2 regions of the Streptomyces sp. NBC_00019 genome follow, and region 2 is predicted to be linked to the other one. Evidence: riboswitches for the same ligand, from Rfam matches in the RefSeq annotation. Region 2 holds a riboswitch; the other holds the start of a gene.
What was found. A riboswitch is a leader RNA that binds a small molecule or an ion and turns the genes downstream of it on or off. The one in region 2 is predicted to bind S-adenosylmethionine.
Positions count from the first base shown of each region.

Region 1: another riboswitch for S-adenosylmethionine. It lies ahead of thrC (threonine synthase); the one in region 2 lies ahead of OHU89_RS15160 (aminotransferase class V-fold PLP-dependent enzyme).

Region 1 is NZ_CP108302.1:4,920,457-4,935,856, reverse strand. Features, by position in the region: gene OHU89_RS23080 (1-phosphofructokinase family hexose kinase) at 1-74, opposite strand, end outside; gene nagA (N-acetylglucosamine-6-phosphate deacetylase) at 182-1,393, opposite strand; gene OHU89_RS23070 (ROK family protein) at 1,393-2,337, opposite strand; gene OHU89_RS23065 (extracellular solute-binding protein) at 2,464-3,711, shown strand; gene OHU89_RS23060 (DUF3263 domain-containing protein) at 3,745-3,981, shown strand; gene otsB (trehalose-phosphatase) at 4,149-5,009, shown strand; gene OHU89_RS23050 (trehalose-6-phosphate synthase) at 4,997-6,403, opposite strand; gene OHU89_RS23045 (glucosyl-3-phosphoglycerate synthase) at 6,488-7,432, opposite strand; SAM riboswitch class I at 7,600-7,740, shown strand; gene thrC (threonine synthase) at 7,759-9,042, shown strand; gene OHU89_RS23035 (MoaD/ThiS family protein) at 9,073-9,348, shown strand; gene OHU89_RS23030 (cold-shock protein) at 9,789-9,995, shown strand; gene groL (chaperonin GroEL) at 10,363-11,985, shown strand; gene OHU89_RS23020 (class I SAM-dependent methyltransferase) at 12,071-12,739, opposite strand; gene OHU89_RS23015 (NADH:flavin oxidoreductase) at 12,842-14,017, shown strand; gene OHU89_RS23010 (metallophosphoesterase) at 14,091-14,951, shown strand; gene OHU89_RS23005 (MFS transporter) at 15,046-15,400, shown strand, end outside.
Region 2 is NZ_CP108302.1:3,171,234-3,186,633, reverse strand. Features, by position in the region: gene OHU89_RS15225 (hypothetical protein) at 1-62, opposite strand, end outside; gene OHU89_RS15220 (carbohydrate kinase family protein) at 194-1,168, shown strand; gene OHU89_RS15215 (cysteine desulfurase/sulfurtransferase TusA family protein) at 1,256-2,632, opposite strand; gene coxB (cytochrome c oxidase subunit II) at 2,880-3,839, shown strand; gene ctaD (cytochrome c oxidase subunit I) at 3,836-5,569, shown strand; gene OHU89_RS15200 (cytochrome c oxidase subunit 4) at 5,566-5,964, shown strand; gene OHU89_RS15195 (Ig-like domain-containing protein) at 6,095-7,357, shown strand; gene OHU89_RS15190 (hypothetical protein) at 7,367-7,768, opposite strand; gene OHU89_RS15185 (heme-copper oxidase subunit III) at 7,958-8,578, shown strand; gene OHU89_RS15180 (c-type cytochrome) at 8,642-9,451, shown strand; gene OHU89_RS15175 (Rieske 2Fe-2S domain-containing protein) at 9,448-10,509, shown strand; gene OHU89_RS15170 (cytochrome bc complex cytochrome b subunit) at 10,506-12,146, shown strand; gene trpD (anthranilate phosphoribosyltransferase) at 12,267-13,331, shown strand; SAM riboswitch class IV at 13,406-13,522, shown strand; gene OHU89_RS15160 (aminotransferase class V-fold PLP-dependent enzyme) at 13,668-15,044, shown strand; gene OHU89_RS15155 (protein kinase domain-containing protein) at 15,108-15,400, shown strand, end outside.

The DNA.
Region 1 (15,400 bases), 1.7 Mb from region 2:
GAGGCGTGGGGGCGCAGGGCCCGTACGCGGTAGGTGATGTCGAGGGCGGTGTTCAGCGTGACCGTGAGGATCACCTGTGCCGACCTCCCCCGAGATAAGTCGTCTTCCGAACGCGCTTGTCCAAACGGACGGCGGCCGTCCCAGTCTCCCAGGACGGCCGCCGACTCAACAGACGGACACATCAGCCCAGTTGGGGATCGACCACCCATTCACCGCGTCGCATCACGCCCTTGAGGGCGAATTGATGGTCAAGAAGTACCAGGTCGGCGTACTTGCCCGGCTCCAGCGAGCCGATCGTGTCGTACATCCCCAGCAGCCGGGCCGGGTTGGCGGACAGCGCCGCGACGGCGTTCTCGACGGGCAGCCGGTCGACCGTCACCGCCCGCTGGAACGCGCGGTCCAGGGTGAGCGTGGAGCCCGCGATCGAACCGCCCTCCACGAGCCGCGCCACGCCCTCCTTGACCTCGACGGCCAGCGGGCCGAGCGAGTAGAGGCCGTCGCCGAAGCCGGCCGCGTCCATGGCGTCCGTGATGAACGCGACCCGGTCCGCGCCCGCGTGATGGAACGCCAGCTGCAGGGCGGCCGGGTGGAGATGGGTGCCGTCGTTGATCAGCTCGACCGTGATGCGCTCGTCCTCCAGGAGGGCGGCGATCGGGCCCGGGGTGCGGTGGCCGAGCGTGGGCATCGCGTTGAACAGGTGCGTCGCGACGGTCGCGCCCGCGTCGATCGCCTCCACCGTCTGCTCGTACGTCGCGTCCGTGTGGCCGATCGCCGCGATGACGCCGTGTTCGGCGAGCAGGCGTACGGAGTCGATGCCGCCGGGGAGTTCGGTGGCGAGGGTGACCATCTTGGCCTTGCCGCGCGCCGCGTCGATCAGTTTGCGGACCTCTGCCGGGTCCGGGTCGCGGAGCAGCTCCTCGGAGTGCGCGCCCTTGCGGCAGGGGGAGATGAACGGGCCCTCGAAGTGGATGCCGGCGATGTCGCCCTGCTCGGCGAGTTCGGACAGGAGGCCCGCCCGCTGGGCCAGGAAGTCCATGTCGCCGGTGACGGTGGAGGCGACGAGGGTGGTGGTGCCGTGGAGGCGGTGGGTGTGGATGCCGTGGAGTACGTCGTCGGTGGTGCCCGAGGTGAACGAGGCTCCGCCGCCGCCGTGGTTGTGGATGTCCACGAAACCGGGCACGAGCGTGTATCCGGTTACGTCGATGACCTGGGCGTTGTCCGGGGCACTTCCGGCGATGCGGGTGCCGTCGATGGTCACTCGGCCGTCTTTGACGGTTCCTGTGGGGAGGACGACCGTTGCGCCGGACAGGACGAGGGGGGACTTGTCCGTCGCGGGGTGCGGGTTCGTCGTGGCTTGTCGCGCAGTTCCCCGCGCCCCTAGCGGCGTTGCCATCAGGGAGTTACCTCCATACGGTCCGTTGTGTCGAGGAGGTCCCAGGCCAGCAGGCCCGCGCCCAGGCAACCCGCCGTGTCGCCCAAGGCCGCTGGGACGATCGTCGGCAGCTTCTGGAAAGTGACCCGCTGCCGGACGGCTTCCCGCAGTGGTGTGAACAAGGTTTCCCCCGCCTCGGCCAGGCCGCCACCGATGATCAGGGTGCGGGGGTCCAGGAGGGTGAGGGCGGTGACCAGGCCGTCGGCGAGGGCGTCGACCGCGTTCTGCCAGACCTGTACGGCTCGGGGGTCCCCGGAGCGGACCGCCTTCGCGCAGTCCGCCGCGTCGGTGTCCGGGTCCCCGCAGGCGGCGGCCCATGCCTCGCTGACGGCCGCCGCGGAGGCGTACCGCTCCAGACAGCCGTGCTGGCCGCAGGGGCAGGGGGTGCCGCCGGGGCGTACGACGATGTGGCCGATCTCGCCCGCGAAGCCGTGCGCGCCCGCCTCCACCCGGCCGGCGATACCGATCGCGCCCGCGATGCCGGTGCCCAGGGGGACGAAGAGGAAGCGGTCGGCGCCCCGGCCGGCGCCGATGCGGCCCTCGGCGAGACCGCCGGTGCGGACGTCGTGGCCGAGGGCGACGGGGACGCCCGCGAGCCTTTCGGTGAGCAGGGCGCGCAGCGGTACGTCGCGCCATCCGAGGTTGGCGGCGTAGGCGGCGATGCCGTGCTCGGCGTCGACGATGCCGGGGACGGCGACGCCGGCGGCGCACGCGGGCTCGCCGAGGTGCTCGGCGCCGTACGCGCGCAGCTCGGCGGCGAAGTCGAGGATGCCCTCGACGACCGCGTCCGGGCCGCGCTCACGGCCGGTCGCTCGGCGGGCCTGGTGGAGCAGCTCGCCGGAGGCGCCGACGAGGGCGGCCTTCATTCCGGTGCCGCCCACATCGAGGGCGATGACATGTCTCACGGGGGTAGTGTGGCCCGGCAACCCGTGAGAGGTCTAGTCCACTTACGTGGTGTAGACCTTATGTCTGACCTTTCGAAAGTTTCGACGATGATGTGGGGCTCGGCAGTGCAGCGGCACAGGACAGGAATGATCGCGGTGGTGTCCGCACTGGGCATGACGGCGGTACTCGGCGGCTGTGGGGCCGGGGCGGACTCCGACGAGGTGACGCTGAAGCTGGTCGCCGCCGACTACGGCGACAGCAAGGCCAACAGCTCGCGGAAGTACTGGGACGGGCTCGTCGAGCAGTACGAGAAGAAGCACCCGAACGTGACGGTCGACGTCAGCGTCTACTCCTGGAACGACGTCGACCGCAAGGTCAAGGAGATGGTCGCCGCCGGGGACGCGCCCGACATGGCGCAGATCGGCGCGTACGCCGACTACGCCGCCGACGACCTCCTCTACTCGGCCGACGAACTGCTCTCCATCTCCACGCAGGCCGACTTCGCCGCGCAGTTCGCCTCCGCGGGGGAGGTGGACGGGACGCAGTACGGCATGCCGTTCGCGGCCTCCACGCGGCTGCTCTTCTACAACAAGACCCTCTTCGCCGAGGCCGGCCTCGGTGCGCCGAAGACCTGGGACGAGCTCGCCGCGGACGCCGCCGCGCTCAAGGCGGACGGGGTGAAGTACCCGTACGCCCTCCCGCTCGGCTCCGAGGAGGCGCAGGCCGAGACCATGCAGTGGCTGCTGAGCGGCGGGGGCGGCTACACCGAGAACCTCGGTACGTCGTACGGCATCGACTCCGCCGAGAACGTCGCCACCCTCACCTGGCTCAAGGACGACCTCGTCGGCAAGGGGCTGACCGGGCCCGTCGCGCCGGGGAAGCTGAACCGGGCCGACGCGTTCGCCGCGTTCGCGAACGGGCAGGTCGGGATGCTCAACGGGCATCCGACACTGATGCAGATGGCCGCCAAGAAGGGCGTGAAGTTCGGCATGGTGCCGATGCCCGGGGTCGACGGCCAGACCAAGGTCTCCATGGGCGTGGCCGACTGGATGACGGCCTTCAAGCAGAACGGCCACGCCGAGCAGGTCGGGGACTTCCTCGACTTCGTCTACGACGAGAAGAACGTCCTCGCCTTCTCCCGCGAGTACGACCTGCTGCCGGTCACCGCGTCCGCGTCCGACGTCATGAGCACGGCCGCGCGGGACAAGGACCTGCGGCCGTTCCTGGAGGAGCTTCCGCTGTCCGAGCTGTATCCGGTCGGGCGGACGTCCTGGGCCACGGTGAGCGCGGCGGTGAAGAAGCAGATCGGGGGCGCGGTGGCGTCCGGTGGCAGTCCTACGTCGGTCCTCGCCGGGCTGCAGTCGACGGCGCTGGAGGCGGAGAGCGGGGAGTAGGCGTTGTCGGTGGCTGCGGCTACCGTGCGGGGCATGGACGACCAGGACGGGCTCGGGGCGCGGGAGCGGGCGATCCTCGTCCTCGAGCGGCGGGGGTTCGCGGGGCCGGGGGCGAAGGAACGGGCGATACGGGAGGAGCTGGGGTTGGTACCGGTCCGGTACTACCAGCTCCTGAACGCGCTCCTCGACGATCCCCGAGCCCTGGCCTTCGACCCGGTCACAGTGAACCGCTTGCGCCGCGTACGAGATGCACGACGGTCGGAGAGGTGACCGCGGGGTTTTTCTCGCACTCCTCAAACGCCGGACGGGCTGGGAAACCCAGCCCGTCCGGCGTTTGAGGACGAGGCCCCTTCAGGGCCGAAGCGGGGGTCTGGGGGCGCAGCCCCCAGGGACGGGACGGGTAGGGGCGGCGGGGGCGAAGACACTAGGGTCGGTGTATGGGCAGCCACACGCACGTCACGGACGAGTCACTGCCGACGCCCGTCACCCGGGCCGGGCGTGACGGACTGGACGCCATTCTCAGCGGGCCCGGCAAAGCCGTGGTCGCGTTCGATTTCGACGGGACGCTCGCGCCGATCGTGGCGGACCCCGAGCAGGCCCGGGCGCACCCGGAGGCGGCGGCCGCGCTCGCCGCACTGGCCCCGAAGGTCGCCTCAGTAGCGGTGATCACCGGGCGCCCGCCCGGCGTGGCCGTACGGCTCGGCGGATTCGACGGGACGCCAGGACTCGACCACCTCGTCGTGCTCGGCCACTACGGCGCCGAACGCTGGGACGCCGCCACCGGCGACATCACCGCCCCGCCGCCCCACCCCGGTGTCGCCGACGCCCGCGCCGAGCTGCCCGGGTTCCTCGACCGGATCGGCGCCTGGCAGGGCACGTGGATCGAGGAGAAGGGCCGCGCCCTCGCCGTCCACACCCGCCGCGCCGAAGACCCCCGGGCCGCCTTCGAGGCCCTGCGCGAACCCCTCACCGACCTCGCCACCCGCCACGGCCTCATCGTCGAACCCGGCCGGCTGGTGCTGGAACTCCGGCCGCCCGGCATGGACAAGGGCGTGGCCCTGACGGAGTACGTCCGTGAGCTGGGCGCCGAGGCCGTGCTGTACGCCGGCGACGACCTGGGCGACCTCCCCGCCTACTCCGCCGTCGACAAGCTCCGCTCCGACGGCGTCCCCGGCCTGCTGGTGTGCAGCGCCGGCAGCGAGGAGGTTCCCGAGCTGAAGGACCGGGCCGATCTCGTCGTCGACGGTCCGCAGGGTGTCGTACGGCTGCTGCGGGCGCTCGCCGCTCAGCTGGGCTGAGCGTCGTCGAGCGCGTGCAGCTGGTCCAGGAACCACTGGGCCGGCGGCAGCGCCGTCGCCGCCGCGGCCAGCCTCTTGGTCCGCTCGGCCCGCTCCTCCACCGGCAGGGTCAACGCCTCGTGCAGGGCTCCCGCCGTACCGATCACGTCGTACGGGTTGACCACGATCGCGTCCTCGCCCAGCTCCTCGTACGCCCCCGCCTCCCGCGACAGCACCAGCACGCATCCTTCGTCCGACACGACCGGCATCTCCTTCGCGACCAGGTTCATGCCGTCCCGGATCGGGTTCACCAGCGCCACGTCGGCCAGCCGGTACGCGGCCAGCGAGCGTGCGAAGTCGTCCTTCACATGCAGGACGACCGGCTTCCAGCCCGGCGTCCCGTACTCCGAGTTGATCTCCTCCGCGACCCGCTGCACCTCCGCCGTGTACTCCCGGTAGACCGCGAGGTCCTGCCGCGACGGGTAGGCGAACGCCACGTGCACGACCCGCTCCCGCCACTCGGGGCGGTCGTCGAGCAGCTGCCGGTACGCCAGCAGGCCCCGGACGATGTTCTTGGACAGTTCGGTCCGGTCGACCCGGACGATCGTCCTGCGGCCCTCGCCGACCTCCGCCCGCAGCGCCGCCAGCCGCTCGTCCACGTCCGTCTCGTGCGACCGCTTCCGCAGGAAGTCCGCGTCCGCCCCGAGCCCGTGCACACCGACCCGGGTGTCCCCGAGGCCACCGACGATCTGCGCCGCGCACGCCTCGAACGCCGACGCCCACCGCCGGGTCAGGAACCCCAGCCGGTCCGCACCCAGCATGCCCCGCAGCACCTGCTCGGCCACGTCGTCCGGCAGCATCCGGAAGTACTCAGGGGGCGCCCATGGAGTGTGCGAGAAGTGGCCGATCCGGAGGTCGGGGCGCAGCTCGCGCAGCATCCCGGGCACCAGCGTCAGGTGGTAGTCCTGCACCACCACCGCCGCGCCCTGCCCCGCCTCCTCGGCCAGTGCCTCGGCGAAGGCGCGGTTGTACGTCTCGTACGACGCCCACTGGCGTCGGAACTCCGCGTCGAAGACCGGCTCCAGCGGGGTCTGGTACAGCATGTGGTGGACGAACCACAGGACCGAGTTCGCGATGCCGTTGTACGCGTCAGCGTGCACGTCCGCGGGGATGTCGAGCATCCGCACCCCCTGCTCGCCCTCCCCGCGCCGTACCGCCTCGCGGTCGCCGTCGGAGAGCGCCGAGCACACCCACAGCGCGTCCGCGTCCGACCCGATCGCGGAGAGGCCGGAGACCAGCCCGCCGCCACCGCGCTTCGCGGACAGCGAGCCGTTCTCCTGAACCTCGTACGAGATCGGGCCGCGGTTGGACGCGACGAGCACCCGGGCACCCTTGTCAGCCTGCGTGGAAGCCATACGCCTCAACCTAGCCCGACCCGTAAACGCTCAAACGTACGGTTCGCCGTATACGGGCTTGTGGGCGCCGTAATACGGCCCTCCTCAGGCGACCTTCCGGGACGCGTACTCCACGATCTCCACCATCGGCGGCCGCTCCTCCGTGTCCACGGAGTACGTCCGTGGCTCGAAGCCGTCCGCGCCCCGCTCGAACTGGGTGAGGGAGGGGCGGATGAGATGGCCGCGGGCCAGCCGCAGCTGGGCCGTGCGGTAGATCGCGGCGGACATCCGGCCCAGGGCCTGCCCGTCCTGGTGGCGGTGGATGCGGACGCCCACGTCGACCTGGGCCAGCGCGTCCAGGCCCACCAGGTGCAGCGCGTCGACCAGCATGCCGAGCTCGACGCCGTAGCCGACCGGGAACGGCAGCTGTTCCAGCAGGGAGCGGCGGGCCGCGTACTCGCCGCCGAGCGGCTGGACGAAGCCGGCCAGCTGGGGCCAGTGCATGTTCAGCAGCGGGCGGGCCATCAGCTCGGTCACCCGGCCGCCCTGGCCCGCCGCACCGCCCAGCGGGCGGTCGTACATGCCCTTGACGAGGTCGACGCCGGGGTCGGTGAGCAGCGGGCCCACGATCCCGGAGACGAAGTCGGAGGAGAACTCCTTCAGGTCGGCGTCGATGAAGCAGACGATGTCGCCGCGGGTCACCAGCAGCGAGCGCCACAGCACCTCGCCCTTGCCGGGCACGGCCGGGAGACGGGGCAGGATGTCGTCGCGGTGGACGACGGTCGCCCCGGCCGCGGCGGCGACCTGCGATGTACGGTCGGTGGAGCCCGAGTCGACGACGACTATCTCGTCGACGAGGGGGACCTGCTGCATGAGGTCGTGACGGATCACGGAGACGATGTCACCGACCGTCTCCTCCTCGTTGAGCGCGGGCAGGACGACACTGACCGACTGGTTCGTGCGTTGCTTGGCGGCCAGGAGCTGGTGGAGCGGGCGATCGGTCAGGGACCAGGACCGGGTGGTCAGCCAGCGCTCGACTTCGTTCAGCACAGTGCGCGGCTCCTCTGCGTTCTCTCGGCGAGTATGCGATCACGCCGAGTGATCCATCTCGCGGTTCGGACGACTATCTCAACTGTCCTGGTCGTCGGTTACAGTCTTGAACAACGCGGATGACCATCGCATGTCGAGGGTGGCCCGCCGTTCACACAACTTCATACCGCTCATCCAGAGGGGCAGAGGGATACGGCCCGATGAAGCCCCGGCAACCCTCCAGTCGGTTTCTCACGCGCGTGAGGCTCCCGACTCGGGAAGGTGCCAAATCCGTCTCACGGCGAGATGCGTCGTGAGGAAGATGAGGAGAAAGGGCCTCGCCTCTCATGGCTGCGCAGACTGTTGCAAGCACCACTGAAACCACCGTAGACCTCGGCCCGGCCGCGGCGCTCAGCTGCCGCGAGTGCGGTCACCGCGTCCCCCTCGGCCCGGTCTTCGCGTGCGAGGAGTGTTTCGGCCCGCTCGAGATCGCCTATGACTTCTCGGCCTATGACACCGAGGAGCTCCGCAAGCAGATCGAGGCGGGACCCGCGAACATCTGGCGCTATGCGCCGTTGCTGCCCGTCCCCGCGGACGTGGCCGACAAGCCCAACATCAACCCGGGCTGGACCCAGCTCGTCAAGGCCGACAACCTGGCCCGCGAGCTCGGTGTCACCGGCGGTCTGTATGTGAAGGACGACTCCGGCAACCCGACGCACTCCTTCAAGGACCGCGTCGTCGCCCAGGCCCTGGAGGCCGCGCGCGCCTTCGGCTTCACCACTCTCTCCTGCTCCTCCACGGGCAACCTGGCCGGTGCCGTCGGCGCCGCCGCCGCCCGCGCCGGCTTCCGTTCCTGCGTGTTCATCCCGCACGACCTGGAGCAGGGCAAGGTCGTCATGGCCGCCATCTACGGCGGCGAGCTCGTCGGCATCGAGGGCAACTACGACGACGTGAACCGCTTCTGCTCCGAGCTGATCGGCGACCCGGTCGGCGAGGGCTGGGGCTTCGTCAACGTCAACCTGCGGCCCTACTACGCCGAGGGCTCCAAGACCCTGGCGTACGAGATCTGCGAGCAGCTCGGCTGGCAGCTTCCCGACCAGCTGGTCGTGCCGATCGCCTCCGGCTCGCAGCTCACGAAGATCGACAAGGGTCTGCAGGAGCTGATCAAGCTCGGGCTCGTCGAGGACAAGCCGTACCGGATCTTCGGCGCCCAGGCCGAGGGCTGCTCGCCGGTCTCCGTCGCCTACAAGGCGGGCCACGACGTGGTGCGGCCGCAGAAGCCGAACACCATCGCCAAGTCCCTCGCCATCGGCAACCCGGCGGACGGGCCGTACGTCCTGGACATCGCGCGCCGTACCGGCGGTGCGGTGGAGGACGTCAACGACGAGCAGGTCGTCGACGCGATCAAGCTGCTGGCGCGGACCGAGGGCATCTTCGCGGAGACCGCGGGCGGTGTGACGGTCGGTGTCACCAAGAAGCTGATCGAGAACGGCCTGCTGGACCCGACGCTGACCACCGTTGTGCTGAACACGGGCGACGGACTGAAGACCCTGGATGCGGTGGCGGGTACGGGGCTCACTGCGACCATCCGCCCCAACCTTGACTCGTTCCGCGAGGCCGGCCTCGTCTAGGCCCCCGCAACCCTGACCGGAGGTTCAACCGTGAGCGTCAACGTCCGCATCCCCACCATCCTGCGCACCTACACCGGCGGACAGGCCGAGGTCGCCGCCGAGGGCGCGACCCTCGCCGAGGTCATCGCCGACCTGGAGAAGAACCACACCGGTATCGCGGCCCGCGTCCTGGACGACCAGGGCAAGCTGCGCCGCTTCGTCAACGTGTACGTCAACGACGACGACGTCCGCTTCGAGCAGGGCCTGGAGACGGCCACTCCGGACGGGGTCGGCGTCTCGATCATTCCCGCCGTCGCCGGAGGCTGACCGAGCCCGGTCGTTACCCTCGGTAATGTCGATTACCAAGAGTTCATCGAATTGCCCCCTCCGTGAGAGAAGCGGAGGGGGCAATTCTCTATGGTTGAGCGCGGTACAGTTGGGGAAGCTGCTCCACCCCCCATGCCAGCCGCATATGAGTTCTCACTTCGGATGCGACGAGAAGTAGCCAAAGTGTGCGGTTCTTTTATGAACTTTGTTCCTTTTGTGGAGCCCGACTTGCCCAGAATTCGGGCGAATTCTCACTACATTCCGGACCCTTCGCGTCCAGAATTCTCGTCCGATTGACCTGTTGCAGACGGCAGTTGGACAGATACATTCAGCCGCGGTCGACGCGTTCCGGCGCACGCCCCCAATCCGTGGGGGGTGAGGTCTGACCCGGATCCGCGAAGTGTGGATCCGTGCAAGGGCCAGTAATAGGGGAGTTAGGCATGGCTCAGGGCACCGTCAAGTGGTTCAACGCGGAGAAGGGGTACGGCTTCATCGCGGTCGACGGTGGTGCGGATGTATTCGTCCACTACAGCGCGATTCAAATGGACGGCTACCGCACCCTCGAGGAAGGTCAGCGGGTCGATTTCGAGATCTCGCAGGGCCAGAAGGGGCCGCAGGCGGACATGGTTCGCCTTGCGACAGGCTGAAGCACGCGCCGGGTAACAGCAGCGTCGTTCTTCGTTCTTTTTCGGAGGGCTCGTACCCCATGGGGAGTCATGGGTACGGGCCCTCCGGCATGTCCGGACCCCCTCCGGCACCTGCCCGGAGCCCGTTGCGGGACCTGCCCGGAACCCGTGCGGGACCTGGACGATCCCTGAGAGGCGCTTGCACTCGCAGGGGTCGAGTGCTAATCATTGGCGTTAGCACTCTGAAGGTGAGAGTGACAAAGAAGGACCGGGTCGGTGAGGCCCGCAGGCCAGGTGGGGCAAGGAACCACGAGGTGTGCGAGCCGTCCGTCGCGGGCGCGGGCGCGGTCCGAAGGAATCACCCCCAGTCCTGGAGGGACCACTTCACATGGCCAAGATCATCGCGTTCGACGAGGAGGCGCGGCGCGGCCTCGAGCGCGGCATGAACCAGCTCGCGGACGCCGTCAAGGTGACGCTCGGCCCCAAGGGTCGCAACGTCGTCCTCGAGAAGAAGTGGGGCGCCCCCACGATCACCAACGATGGTGTCTCCATCGCCAAGGAGATCGAGCTCGAGGACCCGTACGAGAAGATCGGCGCCGAGCTGGTCAAGGAAGTCGCGAAGAAGACCGACGACGTAGCCGGCGACGGCACGACGACCGCGACCGTCCTGGCCCAGGCCCTGGTGCGCGAGGGTCTGCGCAACGTGGCCGCCGGTGCCAACCCGATGGCTCTCAAGCGCGGTATCGAGAAGGCCGTCGAGGCTGTCTCCGGTGCCCTGCTCGAGCAGGCGAAGGATGTCGAGACCAAGGAGCAGATCGCTTCGACGGCCTCCATCTCCGCCGCCGACACCCAGATCGGCGAGCTCATCGCCGAGGCGATGGACAAGGTCGGCAAGGAAGGCGTCATCACCGTCGAGGAGTCCCAGACCTTCGGTCTGGAGCTCGAGCTCACCGAGGGTATGCGCTTCGACAAGGGCTACATCTCGGCGTACTTCGCCACCGACATGGAGCGGATGGAGGCGTCGCTCGACGACCCGTACATCCTCATCGCCAACTCCAAGATCGGCTCCGTCAAGGACCTGCTCCCGCTCCTGGAGAAGGTCATGCAGTCGGGCAAGCCGCTGCTGATCATCGCCGAGGACGTCGAGGGCGAGGCCCTGTCGACCCTGGTCGTCAACAAGATCCGCGGCACCTTCAAGTCCGTCGCCGTCAAGGCTCCGGGCTTCGGTGACCGTCGCAAGGCCATGCTCGGCGACATCGCCATCCTCACGGGCGGCGAGGTCATCTCCGAGGAGGTCGGCCTCAAGCTGGAGAACGCGACCCTGGACCTCCTGGGCCGCGCCCGCAAGGTCGTCATCACCAAGGACGAGACGACGATCGTCGACGGCTCGGGCTCGGCGGACCAGGTTGCCGGTCGCGTCAACCAGATCCGCGCCGAGATCGAGAACAGCGACTCGGACTACGACCGCGAGAAGCTCCAGGAGCGCCTGGCCAAGCTCGCCGGTGGCGTCGCCGTCATCAAGGCCGGTGCCGCGACCGAGGTCGAGCTCAAGGAGCGCAAGCACCGCATCGAGGACGCCGTGCGCAACGCCAAGGCGGCCGTCGAGGAGGGCATCGTCGCCGGTGGTGGCGTGGCCCTGCTCCAGGCCTCCGCGGTGTTCGAGAAGCTCGAGCTGACGGGTGACGAGGCGACCGGCGCCAACGCCGTGAAGCTCGCCCTGGAGGCCCCGCTCAAGCAGATCGCCGTCAACGGTGGTCTCGAGGGCGGCGTCGTGGTCGAGAAGGTCCGCAACCTGACCGTTGGCTGGGGTCTCAACGCGGCCACCGGTGAGTACGTCGACATGATCGCCGAGGGCATCATCGACCCGGCGAAGGTCACGCGCTCTGCCCTGCAGAACGCCGCGTCCATCGCCGCGCTCTTCCTCACCACCGAGGCCGTCATCGCCGACAAGCCGGAGAAGGCCGCCGCGCCTGCCGGTGGCGGCATGCCGGGCGGTGACATGGACTTCTGATCGACCTGACGGTTGATCAACGTCCTTGCCGAGGGCGGCACTCCCTGCACAGCCAGGGGGTGCCGCCCTCGGGCGTTTCCGTATGTCAGCCGAGGTCGTAGTGGGAGCCGACGGCGGGCTGACCGGTGTAGTTGGGCCCGGCGGCCGGGTCCGCGCCGACGTACCGGAACGGAAGGGTGAAGGACCGCGGGCCGCGCAGGCTGAGCCGGTGGTGCCGGGTGTCGTGACGGAACCCGGCCGCGCGCAGGGCCGACACGGCCGTCCGCCCGGCCGCCGATCCGTCCGGCCGGCGGATGGAGTCGGGGTCGAAGTGCGCCAGCAGCAGGCCCTCGGGGGTCAGCCAGGACGCGGCGCGGGTGAGGAGGCCGAGCTGGTCGCCGACGTAGTGCAGACCGTGGACACAGGTGATGAGGTCGTAGGACCGGCTCGGTGCCCATGACGTGACGGAGGCGACGATCTCCTCCAGCGCGGGCGGGGCCGGTACGGGTATGAGAGGCCCCACCAGATCGACGGCCGTGAGCACGGCGTCGGCGGGCAGACGCGCGGCCGCCTCCCGCAGGGCGCGGCCCTCGCCGCTGCACAGGTCCAGCCAGGAGGGATCGGGGCGGTCCGAGAGGTGGGCCACGGGGTCCAGGCCCAGCTCGCGGGCGTAGCTGTTGACCCCGGAGAGGCCGCGCTCGCGGTTCATGGTGTTGTTGGCGACCACGGAGGACGCCTCCAGTTCGGGCGCGGAGAGCAGCGGGGGCTTGGCCATGTGGCCATTCTCGGGGGCGGGGTGCGTGTCCGGGATCACAGGGCTCGCGGAATGTCTGTGGCGGACGAGGTGGTTGACTCCTACATGCGTATGTCCATGCGCATGCACATACCGACCGGTACCGGTGCCGGACGGACCCTCCCCGAGGAGTACCCCCACGTGACCGCCCCCGCCTCCCGTGCCGCCGAGGTCCTCTCGCGGCCGATCGCGATCAACGGCCTGACCGTCCCGAACCGCATCGTCATGGCGCCGATGACCCGCAACTTCTCCCCGGGCGGCATCCCGGGCGCGGACGTGGCGTCGTACTACTCGCGCCGCGCGGCCGCGGGCGTCGGCCTGATCGTCACCGAGGGCACCTACGTCGGCCACGACTCGGCGGGGGAGAGCACCCGCGTCCCGCGCTTCCACGGCGAGGAGCAGCTCGCCGGCTGGGCGAAGGTCGCCGAGGAGGTGCACGCGGCGGGCGGCACCATCGTCCCGCAGCTCTGGCACATCGGCATGACCCGTACGCCGGGCAAGGGACCCGTCGCGGACGCCCCCGCGGTCGGCCCCTCCGGTCTGCGCCCCGGCGCCGACGAGCCCACCGGTGTGACGATGACCCAGCGCGACCTGGACGACGTCATCGGCGCCTTCGCCGAGGCCGCGGCCGCGGCCGAGCGCATCGGCTTCGACGGTGTGGAGATCCACGGCGCCCATGGCTACCTCGTCGACCAGTTCCTGTGGTCGGGGACCAACCGCCGCAGCGACGCCTACGGCGGTGACCTCGTCGCCCGTACGAAGTTCGCGGCCGAGATCGTGGCGGCCGTACGGGAGACGGTCTCCGCGGAGTTCCCGATCATCTTCCGCTACTCGCAGTGGAAGCAGGAGGCCTACGACGCCCGCCTCGCCGAGACCCCGGAGGAGCTGGAGGCCATCCTGAGCCCGCTCGCCGCCGCCGGTGTCGACGCCTTCCACGCCTCCACCCGCCGCTACTGGCTCCCCGAGTTCGAGGACTCCGACCTCAACCTCGCCGGCTGGACCAAGAAGCTCACCGGCAAGCAGGCCATCACCGTCGGCTCGGTCGGCCTCGACGGCGACTTCATCAAGGGCTTCATGGGCGAGGGCTCCCCGCTCCGCGGCATCGACGACCTCCTCGACCGCCTGGAGCGCGAGGAGTACGACCTCGTCGCCATCGGCCGCGCGCTGCTCCAGGACCCGGAGTGGGCGGCGAAGGTACTGGCGGGCCGCACGGACGAGCTGAAGGCCTATGACGCGGCGGCGCTTCAGTCCCTGAGCTGAGCCGAGCCGAGCCGAACTGAGCCGTGCTGAATTGACGGTGTAGGGATCCTCATCTCCCGCTAGCGTGCGGGAGATGAGGATCCTTCATCTCTCCGACACCCACCTCGAACGCACCGACGCCCCCAACCGGCACGGCGTCAACGCCCACGACTCCCTGCGCCGCATGCTCGCCGAACTCCGGCACGTACAGGGCGTCGACGCGATCGTCGTCACCGGTGACCTCGCCAACGACGGGGCGGTGGAGGCGTATACGGCCGTCAGGGAGCTGTTCGGGGAGTTCGCGCAGACGCTCGGCGGGGCGCCTGTCTTCTACACGACCGGCAATCACGACGAGCGTGCGGCCTTCGCCGAGGTGCTGGGCAGTGGGCATCCGGAGCCCGGCCGCGTGCTGGAGTCCGCGGCGGGGGAGCGGGCCGCGGTGAGCATGGTGGCGGGGTGGCGGTTCGTGACGCTGGACTCGCTGGTGCCGGGGAAGGTGCACGGGCATCTCGGCGCCGCCCAGCTCGACTGGCTGCGGGGCGTGTTGGCGACGCCTTCCCCGAACGGCACGGTCCTCGCCTTCCATCATCCGCCCTTCGCGCTGGACAACCCCCTCCAGCAGCTCTTCGGTCTGCGCAACCCCGCCGACCTGGCAGCGGCGGTCCGGGGCACCGACGTCAAGGTGATCCTCACCGGCCACTTCCACCTCCAGCTCTGCGGCCTCCTGGAGTCCGTCCCGGTGTGGGTCACCCCCGGCGTGGTCAACCGCATCGACCTGACGACGGCACCGGGGACCGAGCGCGCGGTGCGCGGTGCCTCGGCCTCCCTGATCGTCCTCGGGGGAGCCGCCGGCCCGCTCTTCCACACCTTCCACGCACGCGACCCCCGGGCCCACGAGACGGTCTACGAGCTGGACGAGGACAAGGTGCGGTCCTTCGTGGAGCAGTACGGCTGACCTGCTGCTCTTGGTTAAGTCAAGCAACTGACTTAATGTATTGACCGAAAGTTGCCTAGGTCAATCACCAGCGCATCGCTATGGAGGCCCCGCCATGTCCGACGCCCCTGCCGCCGCACCACCACGGTCGAATGCCGTGGTCGCGGTGCTGGCCTTCGCCGGAATCGTGGTCTCGCTGATGCAGACCCTGGTGATCCCGATCGTCCCTGAGCTGCCGAGGCTCCTGGACGCCCCGGCGTCGGACACCGCGTGGGCGGTCACCGCGACGCTGCTCGCCGCCGCCGTCGCCACCCCTGTCGTGGGGCGTCTCGGCGACATGTTCGGCAAGCGCCGGATGCTGCTGATCAGCGTCGTCATGCTGATCGCCGGCTCGGTGGTCTGCGCGCTCTCCGACTCCCTGATCCCGATGGTCGTCGGCCGGGTGCTCCAGGGCCTGGCCTCCGGCGTGA
Region 2 (15,400 bases):
AGCGCCGCGAGATCGCCGTCCAGGTCGGCCGGAACGGGGGCGTGGACCTTGAGGTTCGTCATGACGGCACCGTATGCAGGTCGGAGCCCGCGAAGAAAGATCTACTATCGGGTAGTTTTGGCGGCTTCAGAGGCCCGTGCCGACCGGGTAGCGTGAACTGTCAATAAACCCTCCCCTCAGGAGAGTCCTCGCCGTGCGCATCGCAGTCACCGGCTCCATCGCCACCGACCACCTCATGACCTTCCCCGGCCGCTTCGCCGACCAGCTCGTCGCGGACCAGTTGCACACGGTCTCGCTCTCCTTCCTGGTCGACAATCTGGACGTACGCCGGGGCGGCGTAGGCGCGAACATCGCCTTCGGTATGGGCCAGCTCGGCACCGCGCCGATCCTGGTCGGCGCCGCGGGTTTCGACTTCGACGAATACCGGGCCTGGCTGGACCGCCATGGCGTCGACACCGCGTCCGTCCGTATCTCCGAGACGCTGCACACCGCGCGCTTCGTCTGCACCACCGACGCCGACCACAACCAGATCGGCTCCTTCTACACCGGGGCGATGAGTGAGGCCCGCCTCATCGAGCTGAAGACCGTCGCCGACCGCGTGGGCGGCCTCGATCTGGTCCTCATCGGCGCCGACGACCCCGAGGGGATGCTCCGTCACACGGAGGAGTGCCGTTCGCGCGGCATTCCGTTCGCCGCGGACTTCTCCCAGCAGATCGCCCGTATGAACGGCGACGAGATCCGGATACTGCTGGAGGGCGCGACGTACCTGTTCTCCAACGAGTACGAGAAGGGCCTCATCGAGTCGAAGACCGGCTGGACGGACGAGCAGATCCTCGCCAAGGTCGGCCACCGGGTCACGACGCTGGGCTCGCGCGGTGTCCGTGTCGAGCAGGTCGGTCAGGACCCGATCGAGGTCGGCTGCGCGGAGGAGGAGCGCAAGGCCGATCCCACGGGCGTGGGTGACGCGTTCCGTGCGGGGTTCCTGTCGGGACTGGCGTGGGGGGTCTCGCTGGAGCGTGCGGCGCAGGTCGGGTGCATGCTGGCGACGCTCGTCATCGAGACGGTCGGTACGCAGGAGTACCAGCTGCGTCGGGGGCACTTCATGGAGCGGTTCACCAAGGCGTACGGGCATGAGGCTGCGGCTGAGGTTCAGGGGTATCTGGGCTGAGTTTGCCGTCTGCGGGGGCGTAGGGGCTGGTTGCGCACACGCGGAGGTAGCCGCATATCGACACGGCCCCGCGCCCCTTTGGGTGGGTCAGGTGAGCCGGCGGATCAGATATGCCGTTCCGTTTTCCGCCGGTTCCTCGCCCACGTACTCCTGCTCGCGCATCTCGCACCACGCGGGGATGTCCAGTCGTGCTGCCTCGTCGTCCGACAGGACCCTGATCAGGCCGCCCACCGGAACGTCCCCGATGACCTTCGCGAGCTCGATCACAGGGATCGGGCACCGCTTGCCCAGGGCGTCGACGACGAGCTCGTCCTCCTTCATGACCGCCACCGGTGTCGGCGCGCCCAGCTTCTCCCGTACCCCCGACACCGCCCCCGGCAGCACGGCGAGGAACCTCTCCACATCCTCCGCCGTCGCCCCTCGTGGCAACGAGACCCGCACATTCCCCTCACTCAGCACCCCCATCGCCTTCAGCACATGGCTGGGCGTCAGCGTGCTGCTCGTGCAGGACGAGCCGGACGAAACGGAGAAACCCTTCCGGTCCAGCTCGTGCAGCAGTGTCTCCCCGTCGACATAGAGACAGGAGAAGGTGACGATCCCGGGCAACCGCCGCTCCGGATCCCCCACCACCTCCACATCCGGCACCAGCCGCGGCACCCGTACCCGGATCCGCTCCGTCAGCTCCCGCAGCCGTACCGCCTCTTGGGCCGCCTCGGCCCGCACGGCCCGCAGCGAGGCCGCCGCCGCGACGATGCCCGGCAGATTCTCGAACCCCGGCGCCCGCCCCGACTCCCGCTCGTCCACGGGCCCTTGAGCGGCGAACCGCACCCCCTTGCGTACGACGAGCAGCCCTACCCCGGACGGCCCACCCCACTTGTGCGCACTGGCCGCCAGCAACGACCAGTCACCCTCGACCGTCCCCCACCCGAGCGACTGAGCCGCGTCCACGAACAACGGCACCCCGGCCGCCCGGCAGGCCTCGGCCACGGCGGCGACCGGCTGCTCCGTCCCCACCTCGTGGTTGGCCGACTGGAGACAGGCCAGCGCGGTGTCCTGCCGGAGCAGAGCCGCGTAGGCGGAGGGATCCACCCTCCCCGACCGCTCGACCGTCACCCGATCGACCGAACCGCCCTCCCTCTCGTGCACTTCGGCCGAATGGAGCACGGAAGAATGTTCAACCGCTGACACGATCAGGTGACGCCCGACGCGCCGCCGCCCAGCCAGAACACCCGCGATTCCGGTGTGTACGGCCCGTGTGCCGGACGAGGTGAAGGTCAGCTCATCAGGACGACACCCGACAGCCTCGGCAGCGGCTTCCCTGGCGGCGTCCAGCAGCAACCGCGCCCGTCGGCCCTCCCGGTACAACCGCGCGGGATCAGCCCACCCCTCGTCCAGGGAGGCCAACAGCGCCTGACGAGCGACGGGATGAAGGGGAGCACTGGAAGCAGCGTCGAAGTAGGACACGCGCCAACGCTAACGCCGCCAGGGGCGCGGAGAACTGCGCGATCAACCACAAACAACCCGCAGCCGCCATTCCAGCGAACCGCCCAACCCTCTAGGCCCCCCTCCCCGCGAACCCCCAGAACGCGTCGGCTAGGGTTTGGTCCGCATAAACATCCAAACCCCTGCCCGACGCAGGGCGGCGACCGACCACCGAGTAAGGCAGGCCGCAGCCAACTACGCGCGGGCGAGACTCTCGGGAAGGCGCTACGTGAGTCCCAACGGCTCCGACCGCTCGCCGCGGCGCCCGATGCGGCGGAAGCTGCTGCAGGCAATGACCGCGGGCCTGGTCCTGGCGACCGCGACCGGTTGCACATACAAGGACTTCCCCCGCCTTGGTATGCCCACCCCCACCACCGAAGAGGCTCCGCGGATCCTCTCCCTGTGGCAGGGCTCGTGGGCGGCCGCGCTCGCCACCGGCGTGCTGGTCTGGGGCCTGATCCTGTGGAGCGCCATGTTCCACCGGCGCAGCCGCACCAAGGTCGAGGTTCCTCCGCAGACCCGGTACAACATGCCCATCGAGGCGCTGTACACGGTGGTCCCCCTCATCATCGTCTCGGTGCTCTTCTACTTCACGGCTCGTGACGAGTCGAAGATCCTGAGCCTCGACAAGAAGCCCGACGTCACTGTCAACGTCGTCGGCTTCCAGTGGAGCTGGGGCTTCAACTACGTCGAGAACGTCGACGGTTCCACCGGTGACGCGAAGACCGACAAGAATCTGGACGCGATCCCGCAGCGGTTCAAGGACCAGTTCCCGGCCGCCGCCGGCGGTGTCTACGACGTCGGTACGCCCGGCACCCGGAACCCGCAGACCAACAACCCGGGTCCGACCCTCTGGCTCCCCAAGGGCAAGACGGTCCGCTTCATCCTCACCTCGCGTGACGTCATCCACTCCTTCTGGGTGGTGCCGTTCCTGATGAAGCAGGACGTCATCCCGGGGCACACCAACTCCTTCCAGGTGACCCCCAACAAGGAGGGCACCTTCCTGGGCAAGTGTGCCGAGCTCTGCGGCGTCGACCACTCCCGAATGCTGTTCAACGTGAAGGTCGTCTCTCCCGAGCGCTACGAGCAGCACCTCAAGGAACTCGCCGAGAAGGGGCAGACCGGTTACGTTCCCGCGGGCATCGAGCAGACCGCCCACGAGAAGAACCGGGAGACGAACAACCTGTGAGCATCCTCAACGAACCCCAGGGTGCCGCGGCAGAGTCCCACTACGCGGACGAACTGCCGGTCCGGCGCAAGCAGCCCGGCAACGTCGTGATCAAGTGGCTCACCACCACTGACCACAAGACGATCGGAACGCTGTATCTGGTCACGTCGTTCGCGTTCTTCTGCATCGGTGGTCTGATGGCGCTGTTCATGCGCGCCGAGCTGGCCCGCCCCGGTCTGCAGATCATGTCGAACGAGCAGTTCAACCAGGCGTTCACGATGCACGGCACGATCATGCTGCTGATGTTCGCGACGCCGCTGTTCGCCGGCTTCGCGAACTGGATCATGCCGCTGCAGATCGGCGCGCCGGACGTGGCCTTCCCCCGGCTGAACATGTTCGCCTACTGGCTGTACCTGTTCGGCTCGCTCATCGCGGTCGGTGGCTTCCTCACCCCGCAGGGCGCGGCGGACTTCGGCTGGTTCGCCTACAGCCCGCTGTCCGACGCGGTCCGCAGCCCGGGCATCGGTGCCGACCTGTGGATCATGGGTCTGGCCTTCTCCGGCTTCGGCACCATCCTCGGCTCGGTCAACTTCATCACCACGATCATCTGCATGCGCGCACCCGGCATGACCATGTTCCGCATGCCGATCTTCGTGTGGAACGTGCTGCTGACCGCGGTGCTGGTCCTGCTGGCCTTCCCGGTCCTCGCGGCCGCGCTGTTCGCCCTGGAGGCGGACCGCAAGTTCGGTGCGCATGTCTTCGACTCCGCCAACGGCGGGGCCTTGCTATGGCAACACCTCTTCTGGTTCTTCGGCCATCCAGAGGTGTACATCATCGCCCTACCATTCTTCGGAATCATTTCCGAAGTGATCCCGGTCTTCTCCCGTAAGCCGATGTTCGGCTATATGGGCCTGGTGGCCGCGACGATCTCGATCGCTGGTCTGTCCGTGACGGTGTGGGCGCACCACATGTATGTCACCGGCGGTGTGCTCCTGCCGTTCTTCTCCTTCATGACGTTCCTCATCGCCGTGCCAACAGGCGTGAAGTTCTTCAACTGGATCGGAACGATGTGGAAGGGCTCGTTGAGTTTCGAGACCCCGATGCTCTGGGCCACCGGCTTCCTGATCACCTTCGTCTTCGGTGGTCTGACCGGTGTCATCCTGGCCTCGCCGCCGATGGACTTCCACGTCTCGGACTCGTACTTCGTGGTGGCGCACTTCCACTACGTGGTGTTCGGCACCGTCGTCTTCGCGATGTTCTCCGGCTTCCACTTCTGGTGGCCGAAGATGACCGGCAAGATGCTCGACGAGCGCCTCGGCAAGATCACCTTCTGGACGCTGTTCATCGGCTTCCACGGCACCTTCCTGGTCCAGCACTGGCTGGGTGCCGAGGGCATGCCGCGTCGTTACGCGGACTACCTGAACGCCGACGGCTTCACCGCCCTGAACACGATCTCGACGATCAGCTCGTTCGTCCTCGGCGCGTCGGTCCTGCCCTTCCTCTACAACGTGTGGAAGACGGCCAAGTACGGCAAGAAGGTCGAGGTCGACGACCCGTGGGGCTACGGCCGCTCGCTCGAGTGGGCGACGTCCTGCCCGCCCCCGCGGCACAACTTCCTCACCCTGCCGCGGATCCGCAGCGAATCCCCGGCGTTCGACCTGCATCACCCGGAGATCGCGGCTCTCGATCAGCTCGAGAACGCGCCTCACGGTGAGAAGGCCCTGGCTGGTGGCAAGGAGGCCGGCAAGTGAAGGTCCAAGGCTGGTTGTTCATGTGGCTGAGCGTCTTCGTGCTCGCCATGGCGGTCGTCTACGGCGTGTGGTCGAAGGAGCCTGCCGGTACCACGGCGCTCTTCCTGGCCTTCGGCCTGTGCATCATGATCGGCTTCTACCTGGGCTTCACGGCCAAGCGGGTCGACGTCGGTGCGCAGGACAACAAGGAGGCGGACGTCGCGGACGACGCCGGCGAGGTCGGGTTCTTCAGCCCGCACAGCTGGCAGCCGCTGTCGCTCGCCATCGGTGGCGCGCTGGCGTTCCTGTCGATCGCGATCGGCTGGTGGCTGATGTACTTCTCGGCGCCGCTGATCATGATCGGCCTGTGGGGCTGGGTCTTCGAGTACTACCGCGGTGAGAACCGCACCCAGTAGCACGAGCTGAGCGCAAAAGAGCCCGGACACTCCGACAGGAGCGTCCGGGCTCCCGCTTTTGCAGCAGTGCTGTTCCCTCGTACGAGTTACCCACCGCGCCGCCGCTGACGAAGCTTCCTAGCGTGAAGTCATGAGCCAGACTCCGCGTACACGCACCGTCATCTCCTGCACGCTGCTGGTGGTCGCCCTGACCGCCGGCGGCACCGCCTGCAGCAGCGAGGGCAGCCCGCTGTCGGCGGCGCCGTACGACGCGGCGGACCAGATCTCCTTCAACGGCCCCTCGGGCGACGGCAAGAAGGCCGACCCGGACAAGCCCCTGGAAGTCACCGCCGAGGACGACGACGGGCGCATCACGGACGTCACGGCCCTGGACGCGACAGGACGCTATGTGGCGGGCGAACTCTCCGCCGACGGCACCCGCTGGCACAGCACCAGCCCGCTGGCCGCCAGCGCCCACTACACGGTGCGGGTGAGCACCGAGGACGAGGACGGGGCGCCCGGCCGCAAGGTCCTCGCCTTCGACACCGGCAAGCCCCTCACCAAGAAGCGCCTGAAGGTCACCTTCGGTCCCAAGGCGGGCAAGTACGGCGTCGGCCAGCCCATCACGGCCGAACTCAGCAAGCCCGTCAAGGACAAGGCGCAGCGGGCCATCGTGGAGCGCGCGCTCAAGGTCGACTCGATGCCCGCCGTGGAAGGCGCTTGGCACTGGGTGGACGACAAGGAACTCCACTACCGCCCCAAGGAGTACTGGCCCAGCAAGGCCACCATCCAGGTTCGAAGCAATCTGGACGGCATCAAGATCAGCGATCGGCTGTGGGGCGGCAAGGTCAAGCCCCTCAAGCTGACCACGGGCGACCGGGTCATCGCCGTCACGGACGCGTCCTCGCACTCCATGACGGTCTACAAGAACGGCAAGGCGATCAACGACATCCCGGTCACCACCGGAAAGCCCGGCTTCGAGACCCGCAACGGCGTCAAGGTCGTACTGGGCAAGGAGTACTTCGTACGGATGCGCGGCACCAGCATCGGTATCTCCGAGGGCTCCTCGGAGTCGTACGACCTGCCCGTCTACTACGCCACCCGCGTCACCTGGAGCGGCGAGTACGTGCACGCCGCCCCCTGGTCGGTGGGGTCACAGGGCTATGCCAACGTCAGCCACGGCTGCACGGGCATGAGCACCGGCAACGCCGAGTGGTTCTTCGACAACGTCCGTGAGGGTGACGTCGTCAAGGTCGTGAACTCCTACGGCGACACCATGGAAGCCTTCGGCAACGGCTTCGGGGACTGGAACCTCGGCTGGAAGAAGTGGCGCAACGGCAGCGCCCTGGTGGGCGGAAGCCCCGACGGCCCCCGCCCGGAGGAGAAGGCGAGACTGCGTCCCGAATCGGTCTGAGCGGCCGTATCAGGCGCTCAGAGCCTTCTTCTGACGCAGCAGGGACGCCAGCGCCGGCGCGAACTCCACCGGGTCCACGGGATGCGTCACCGCGGCCTCGGCACGGCTCCAGGTGGCCAGCCAGGCGTCCTGGGGGCGCCCGATCAGCAGCAGCACCGGCGGGCAGTTGAAGATCTCGTCCTTGGCCTGCCGGCACAGCCCCATGCCGCCCATGGGCACGGCCTCGCCGTCCAGGACAGCGACGTCGATACCGCCCCGGTCCAGTTCCTTGATGACGGCGGCAGGCGTCGCGCACTCCACGAACTCGACTTGGGGGACGTCGGGAGCGGGCCTGCGTCCGGTGGCGAGCCGCACCTGCTCGCGGGTGTTGGAGTCGTCGCTGTAGACCAGCACCGTGGCGGTCGCCTGCATGGTTCCTCCGTGACATCAGTGTCGTACGGCCATGAACGGGCAGAGCCCGATGCGGCGGATGCTACTCCCTTGAACAGCCGGTCAACACCCGCTTGAACACCCCCGCGATGGGCCATACGGGCAGTACACACCCTGCGGACACCCCGAACGGCACCCCCGGGAGTGAGGGCGGGATAAGGGACCGACATAATGTCGGTCGTGGCGACAGCAACGACAGTAGAAACCGGGCACGCGCACCCGTCGGTCAACCGGCCGAACCTCACCAGCGTCGGAACCATCATCTGGCTGAGTTCCGAGCTGATGTTCTTCGCGGCCCTCTTCGCGATGTACTTCACCCTCCGATCGGTGACCGGTCCCGAGTTCTGGAAGGAGAAGGCAGACTTCCTGAACCTCCCGTTCTCGGCGACGAACACCACGATCCTGGTGCTCTCCTCCCTCACCTGCCAGCTCGGCGTGTTCGCCGCCGAGCGCGGTGACGTGAAGAAGCTCCGGATGTGGTTCATCGTCACGTTCGTGATGGGTGCGATCTTCATCGGCGGTCAGGTGTACGAGTACACCGAGCTGGTGAAGCACGAGGGCCTCTCGCTCTCCTCGGACCCGTACGGCTCGGTCTTCTATCTGACCACCGGTTTCCACGGTCTGCACGTGACGGGTGGCCTCATCGCCTTCCTGTTCGTTCTCGGCCGCACCTACGCGGCCAAGAGGTTCACGCACGAGCAGGCGACCGCCGCCATCGTCGTGTCCTACTACTGGCACTTCGTCGATGTCGTCTGGATCGGCCTCTTTGCCACGATCTACCTGATCAAGTAGCAGGGCCCGCTCCCGCACATTCCAGAAGCATCGACGCAGAAGATCCTGACACCGGGGTAATCCGTGAAAAAGCTCTCCGCACGACGACGCCATCCGCTGGCGGCGGTCGTCGTCCTACTCCTCGCGCTGGCGGCCACCGGGGGGCTGTACGCCGCGTTCGCGCCGGCGGACAAGGCGCAGGCCGATGAGACCGCCCAGTCCCTCACCATCGAGGAGGGCAAGAAGCTGTACGCCGTGGGCTGCGCAAGCTGCCACGGCACCGGTGGTCAGGGCACCACCGACGGCCCGAGCCTCGTGGGTGTGGGCGCCGCGGCCGTCGACTTCCAGGTCGGCACCGGCCGTATGCCGGCCCAGCAGCCCGGCGCGCAGGTCCCGAAGAAGAAGGTCATCTACACGCAGGCCGAGATCGACCAGCTCGCCGCGTACATCTCCTCGCTGGGTGCCGGTCCGGCCATCCCGACGAAGAACGAGTACAGCCCGGACGGAGCGGACATCGCCAAGGGTGGCGAGCTGTTCCGCACCAACTGCGCGCAGTGCCACAACTTCACCGGCAAGGGTGGCGCGCTGACGCACGGCAAGTTCGCGCCCGAGCTCGAGGGCGTCGACCCGAAGCACATCTACGAGGCCATGCAGACCGGCCCGCAGAACATGCCGTCGTTCCCCGACACCATCCTGTCGGAGCAGAACAAGCAGGACATCATCGCGTACCTCGACGCGGTCAACGGGGAGGACACCGAGAGCCCCGGCGGCCTCGAACTGGGCGGACTCGGTCCGGTCAGCGAGGGTCTGTTCGCTTGGGTGTTCGGACTCGGTGGGCTCATCGCGGTTGCCGTCTGGCTCGCCGCCCGGACCGCAAAGGCCAAGAAGTCATGAGTAGCCAAGACATTCCGGAAGAGAACGAGAACCTGCCCGCAGAGCAGGACTCACATGGTGCGGTAAGCGTCGCGGACGACAAGAACCCGTTCGCCGACCCCGGCCTGCCGCCCCACGAGCACCGCGTCCAGGACATCGACGAGGTGGCAGCCCGGCGCTCCGAGCGCGTGGTCGCCTTCCTGTTCACGCTGTCGATGCTGGCCACGGTCGCCTTCATCGCCTCGTACGTGGCGGTGCCGCACGACAAGGCGATCTACGTCTTCCCGATCGGTCACATCAACGCGCTGAACTTCGCGCTCGGTCTGACCCTCGGTGTGGCGCTCTTCTCGATCGGCGCGGGCGCGGTCCACTGGGCCCGCACGCTGATGTCCGACGAGGAGATGGTCGACGAGCGGCACCCGATCTCGGCCACTCCCGAGGTCCGCGAGAAGGTCTTCGACGACTGGAAGGCGGGCACCAAGGAGTCCGCGATCGGCCGTCGCAAGCTGATCCGCAACACGATGCTCGGTGCGCTCACCCTGGTGCCGCTCGCCGGAGTCGTGCTGCTGCGTGACCTCGGCCCGCTGCCCGGGACCAAGCTCCGCCACACCATGTGGAAGAAGGGGCTGCTGCTCGTCAACATGAACACGAACGAGCCGCTGCGCCCCTCGGACGTCGCCGTCGGTTCGCTCACCTTCGCCAAGCCCGACGGCCTGGAGGAGGACGACCACGAGTTCCAGACGGAGATCGCCAAGGCGGCCCTGATGATCGTCCGGCTCCAGCCGGACGACATCAAGGACAAGCGCGAGCTCGAGTGGTCGCACGAGGGCATCGTCGCGTACTCGAAGATCTGCACCCACGTCGGTTGCCCGATCTCCCTGTACGAGCAGCAGACGCACCACGTCCTCTGCCCCTGCCACCAGTCCACCTTCGACCTCTCCGACGGTGCCCGAGTGATCTTCGGCCCCGCCGGTCACGCCCTGCCGCAGCTGCGCATCGCCGTGAACGACGAGGGCTACCTCGAAGCGCAGGGCGACTTCGAAGAGCCTGTCGGTCCTGCCTTCTGGGAGCGCGGATGAGCACCAACGAGAACAACGAGCCCGCCCGCGAACGCGGGAAGGCGCCGGCCGGCGAGAAGCTCGCCGACTGGGCCGACGGCCGGCTGGGGATCTACTCCCTGGCCAAGGCCAACATGCGCAAGATCTTCCCCGACCACTGGTCGTTCATGCTGGGTGAGATCTGCCTGTACAGCTTCATCATCATCATCCTCACGGGTGTGTATCTGACGCTGTTCTTCCACCCGTCGATGAACGAGGTGGAGTACCACGGCAGCTACGTCCCGCTGCAGGGACAGCTGATGTCCGAGGCGTTCAACTCGACCATGCACATCTCCTTCGATGTGCGCGGTGGTCTGCTGATCCGGCAGATCCACCACTGGGCGGCGCTGATCTTCCTCGCCGGCATGTTCGTGCACATGATGCGCGTGTTCTTCACGGGCGCGTTCCGCAAGCCGCGTGAGGTCAACTGGCTGTTCGGCTTCCTGCTGTTCGTCCTGGGCATGTTCACCGGCTTCACCGGCTACTCGCTCCCGGACGACCTGCTCTCCGGCACCGGTGTCCGCTTCATGGAGGGCGCGGTCCTGTCCGTGCCGATCGTCGGCACGTACCTGTCGTTCTTCCTCTTCGGCGGCGAGTTCCCGGGCGGCGACTTCGTGGCCCGCTTCTACTCGGTCCACGTCCTGCTGCTGCCGGGCATCATGCTCGGCCTGATGGTGGCGCACCTGATCCTGGTGTTCGTCCACAAGCACACGCAGTACGCGGGCCCCGGCAAGACCAACAAGAACGTGGTCGGCATGCCGCTGTTCCCGGTCTACACGGCCAAGGCCGGAGGCTTCTTCTTCCTGGTCTTCGGTGTCATCGCGGTCATCTCGGCGATCGCCTCGATCAACCCGATCTGGTCCATGGGCCCCTACCGGCCGGACCAGGTGTCCACGGGCGCCCAGCCCGACTGGTACATGGGCTTCTCCGAGGGTCTGATCCGTGTGATGCCGGGCTGGGAGATCAACTTCTGGGGTCACACGCTCGTCCTGGGTGTGTTCATCCCGCTGGTGATCTTCCCGCTGGTCCTGGTCGCGATCGCGGTCTACCCGTTCATCGAGGCCTGGGTCACCGGCGACAGGCGCGAGCACCACATCCTGGACCGCCCGCGCAACGCGCCGACCCGTACGGCCTTCGGCGTCGCGTGGATCACCTGGTACATGGTGCTGCTCATCGGCGGTGGAAACGACCTCTGGGCCACGCACTTCCACCTGTCGATCAACTCGATCACCTGGTTCGTCCGGATCGCGTTCTTCGTCGCCCCGGTGCTCGCGTTCGTCGCGACCAAGCGGATCTGCCTCGGCCTCCAGCGCCGCGACAAGGACAAGGTGCTGCACGGCCGCGAGTCGGGCATCATCAAGCGCCTGCCGCACGGTGAGTTCATCGAGGTGCACGAGCCGCTCACCCAGGACGCGCTGCACACGCTCACCGCGCACGAGCAGTACGTGCCGGCCGAGATCGGCCCGACGGTCGACGACAACGGCGTCGAGCGCAAGGTGAAGGGTTCCGAGAAGCTGCGGGTCAAGCTGAGCAAGGCTTACTTCGGCGAGGAGTCCCAGATCCCCAAGCCGACCGCCGAGGAGTACAAGGAGATCACGAGCGGCCACGGCCACCACTGATCGCTGCGCTCGCCACGCGCGCCGAAGGGCCCCGTCCGAACACCGGACGGGGCCCTTTGCCGTGCCCTGCGGCTGGATAGGGTGGGGGCACACTCTTCTACGACATCCTGGAGCGGCCTTATGAGCGCTGTGACCCCCGCTGGAGGCGACATCGCGGCGGGCCGTTCCTGGCCCGACGTACTGAGCGCCCTGCTCGCCGGGCAGGACCTGAGCTCCGGTGACACGGCGTGGGCGATGGACCGCTTCATGAGCGGCGAGGCCACGGACGCCCAGATCGCGGGGTTCATGGTGGCGCTGCGGGCCAAGGGGGAGACGGTCGAGGAGATCACCGGTCTCGTCGAGGCGATGTACGCGCACGCGCAGCCGCTGGACATCCCCGGGCCGGCCGTCGACATCGTCGGCACCGGCGGCGACCGGGCGAAGACGGTCAACATCTCGACGATGTCCGCCATCGTGATCGCGGGCACCGGGGCGAAGGTCGTCAAGCACGGCAACCGGGCCTCGTCCTCGGCGAGCGGTTCCTCCGACGTCCTGGAGAAGCTCGGCATCAACCTGGACCTGTCGCCCGCGCGGGTGGCCCAGGTGGTGGACGAGGCCGGCATCACCTTCTGTTTCGCGGCCAAGTTCCACCCGTCGATGCGGTTCGTCGGCGGCGTCCGCCGGGACCTCGGGATCCCGACCTCGTTCAACCTGCTCGGCCCGCTGACCAACCCCGCGAGGGTCACCGCCTCGGCGGTCGGCTGCTTCGACACCCGGATGGCGGGGCTCATCGCCGGAGTGCTGGCCGAGCGCGGCTCCTCCGCGCTGGTCTTCCGCGGTGACGACGGTCTCGACGAGCTGACGACCACGGCCACTTCGCGGGTGTGGATCGTCCGCGACGGCAAGGTGCGCGAGGAGGCCTTCGACCCGCGGGACGTCGGTCTCGAACTGGTGCCGGTGGAGGCGCTGCGGGGCGCGGACGCGTCATTCAACGCCGAGGTCGCCCGACGTCTGCTGGACGGCGGGACCGGAGCGGTGCGGGACGCGGTACTGCTCAACTCGGCCGCGGCGCTGATGGCGTTCGCGCCGACGGAGGCACCGCTCGTGGACCAGATCCGGGCCGGCATGGTGAAGGCGGCCGAGTCGATCGACTCCGGCGCCGCCAAGCGGACCCTGGAGCGCTGGGCGGCGGCCAGCAACGCCTGACGTCCACGAGTGTCGTCCCGCGATCCGGACACGGGTTGCGGGACGACGATCACATCGCGTACGTTCTTTGACCAGGTCATGAGTGACAGTCATGAGGCCCCGGCCGACTGTCCGGCAACCCTCCGTCCGTGGCGGGGTGCCCCGGGTGAAGACCAGGCCGTAGGCAGCGAGGTCTACGGCAAGCGCGGGCCCCTCTCGAATCCAGGGGTCCTGGTCGTTCGAGGGAGTCTTCCGTGAGCAAGCGAATGCGATAGGGCTGCCGAGCCCCGCCTCCGCGCACCCTTTTCCTCACCCCCGCATGTCCTTCTTCGGCATGCTCTCTCACGGGAGTTCCCCATGTCTGTCTCCACCGCTGCCGCCGCCCAGACCATTTGTGCCCCACTGTCCGTTCTGGGCAGCGATGTCACCGTCCCGCTCGTCACCGGCGGAGAGGTCACCTACGCGGCCCTCGACTACGCGGCCAGCGCGCCCGCCCTGCAGCGCGTGTGGGACGACGTGGCGGCCTACGCCCCGTACTACGGCAGCGTCCACCGCGGTGCCGGCTACCTCTCGCAGCTTTCGACGGACCTCTTCGAGAACGCCCGGAAGACGATCAGCGAGTTCCTGGACTGCCGCGCCGACGACCAGCTGATCTTCACCCGCTCGACCACGGACTCCCTGAACCTCCTCGCCCAGGCCCTCCCCGCCGACTGCCAGGTCTTCGTCTTCGAGACCGAGCACCACGCGAGCCTGCTGCCCTGGAAGGACGCCCGGGTCACCTACCTCGACGCCCCGCGCACCCCGCAGCAGGCCGTCGAGACCCTGGAGCAGGCCCTCGCCGCCCGCACTGCATCCATTCAAGAGGGCTACGGCCCGGCCCTGGTCTGCGTGACCGGCGCCTCCAACGTCACCGGCGAGCTGTGGCCGGTGCGTGAGCTGGCCGCCGCCGCCCACGCGCACGGCGCCCGGATCGTCCTGGACGCCGCCCAGCTGGCCCCCCACCACCCGGTCTCCGTGCAGGACCTGGACGTCGACTGGATCGCCTTCTCCGGCCACAAGCTGTACGCGCCCTTCGGCTCCGGTGTCCTCGCGGGCCGCGCCGACTGGCTCCGGGCCGCCGACCCCTACCTCGCCGGCGGCGGCGCGAGCCGCAAGGTCACCCGCCGTGAGGACGGCGGCGTGGACGTCGAGTGGCACGAGACCGCGGCCCGCCACGAGGCCGGGTCCCCGAACGTGATCGGTGCCTACTCCATCGCGTCGGCCTGCAAGGCGCTCACCGAGGCCGGCTTCGACACCCTGGTCGCCCGTGAGCAGCACCTGATCGAGAAGGTGAAGACAGGCCTCGCCGAGGTCCCGGAGGTCCGGATCCTCTCCCTCTTCGGGGACGACGCCCCGCGCGTCGGCGTGATCTCCTTCGTCGTCGAGGGCTGGAACAGCTCCCACTTCGCCGCCGCCCTCTCCGCCGAGTACGGCATCGGCGTCCGCGACGGCCTCTTCTGCGCCCACCCCCTCGTCCGCACCCTCCTCGGCAGCGACCCCCAGACCCAGGGCGAGTGCGGAGCCCCGGAGGCCGCGCCCGGCGAGAAGTCCCTCAACGCGATCCGGGTGAGCTTCGGCGCGGGGACGCCGGACGAGCACGTCGAGCGCTTCGTGACCGCCGTCAAGGAGCTCGTCCAGGACGGCGCGAAGTGGAAGTACCGCACGGAGGACGGCCGTTGCGTCCCGGCGGTCTGACCTGCTGACGGGCCTGCTATACCCTGCCTCCTCGACAGGTTCACGCCGACGGGGGAGCAGGAAGTGCAGGTGCTGCGCGCGACGGACCCACGCAGGATCGGCCCGTACGAGGTGCGGGGCCGGCTCGGCTCGGGCGGCATGGGCGAGGTCTATCTCGCCGAGTCACGGGCGGGACTGCGCCTTGCGGTGAAGGTCGTGCGGTCCGAGTACGCCCAGGACCGCACCTTCCGCGCCCGGTTCCGGCAGGAGGTGCGGGCCGCGCAGACGGTCGGCGGGACGGGGACGTACACCGCGCGCGTGGTCGACGCCGACCCCGAGGGCGAGCACCCGTGGATGGCGACGGAGTTCGTGGAGGG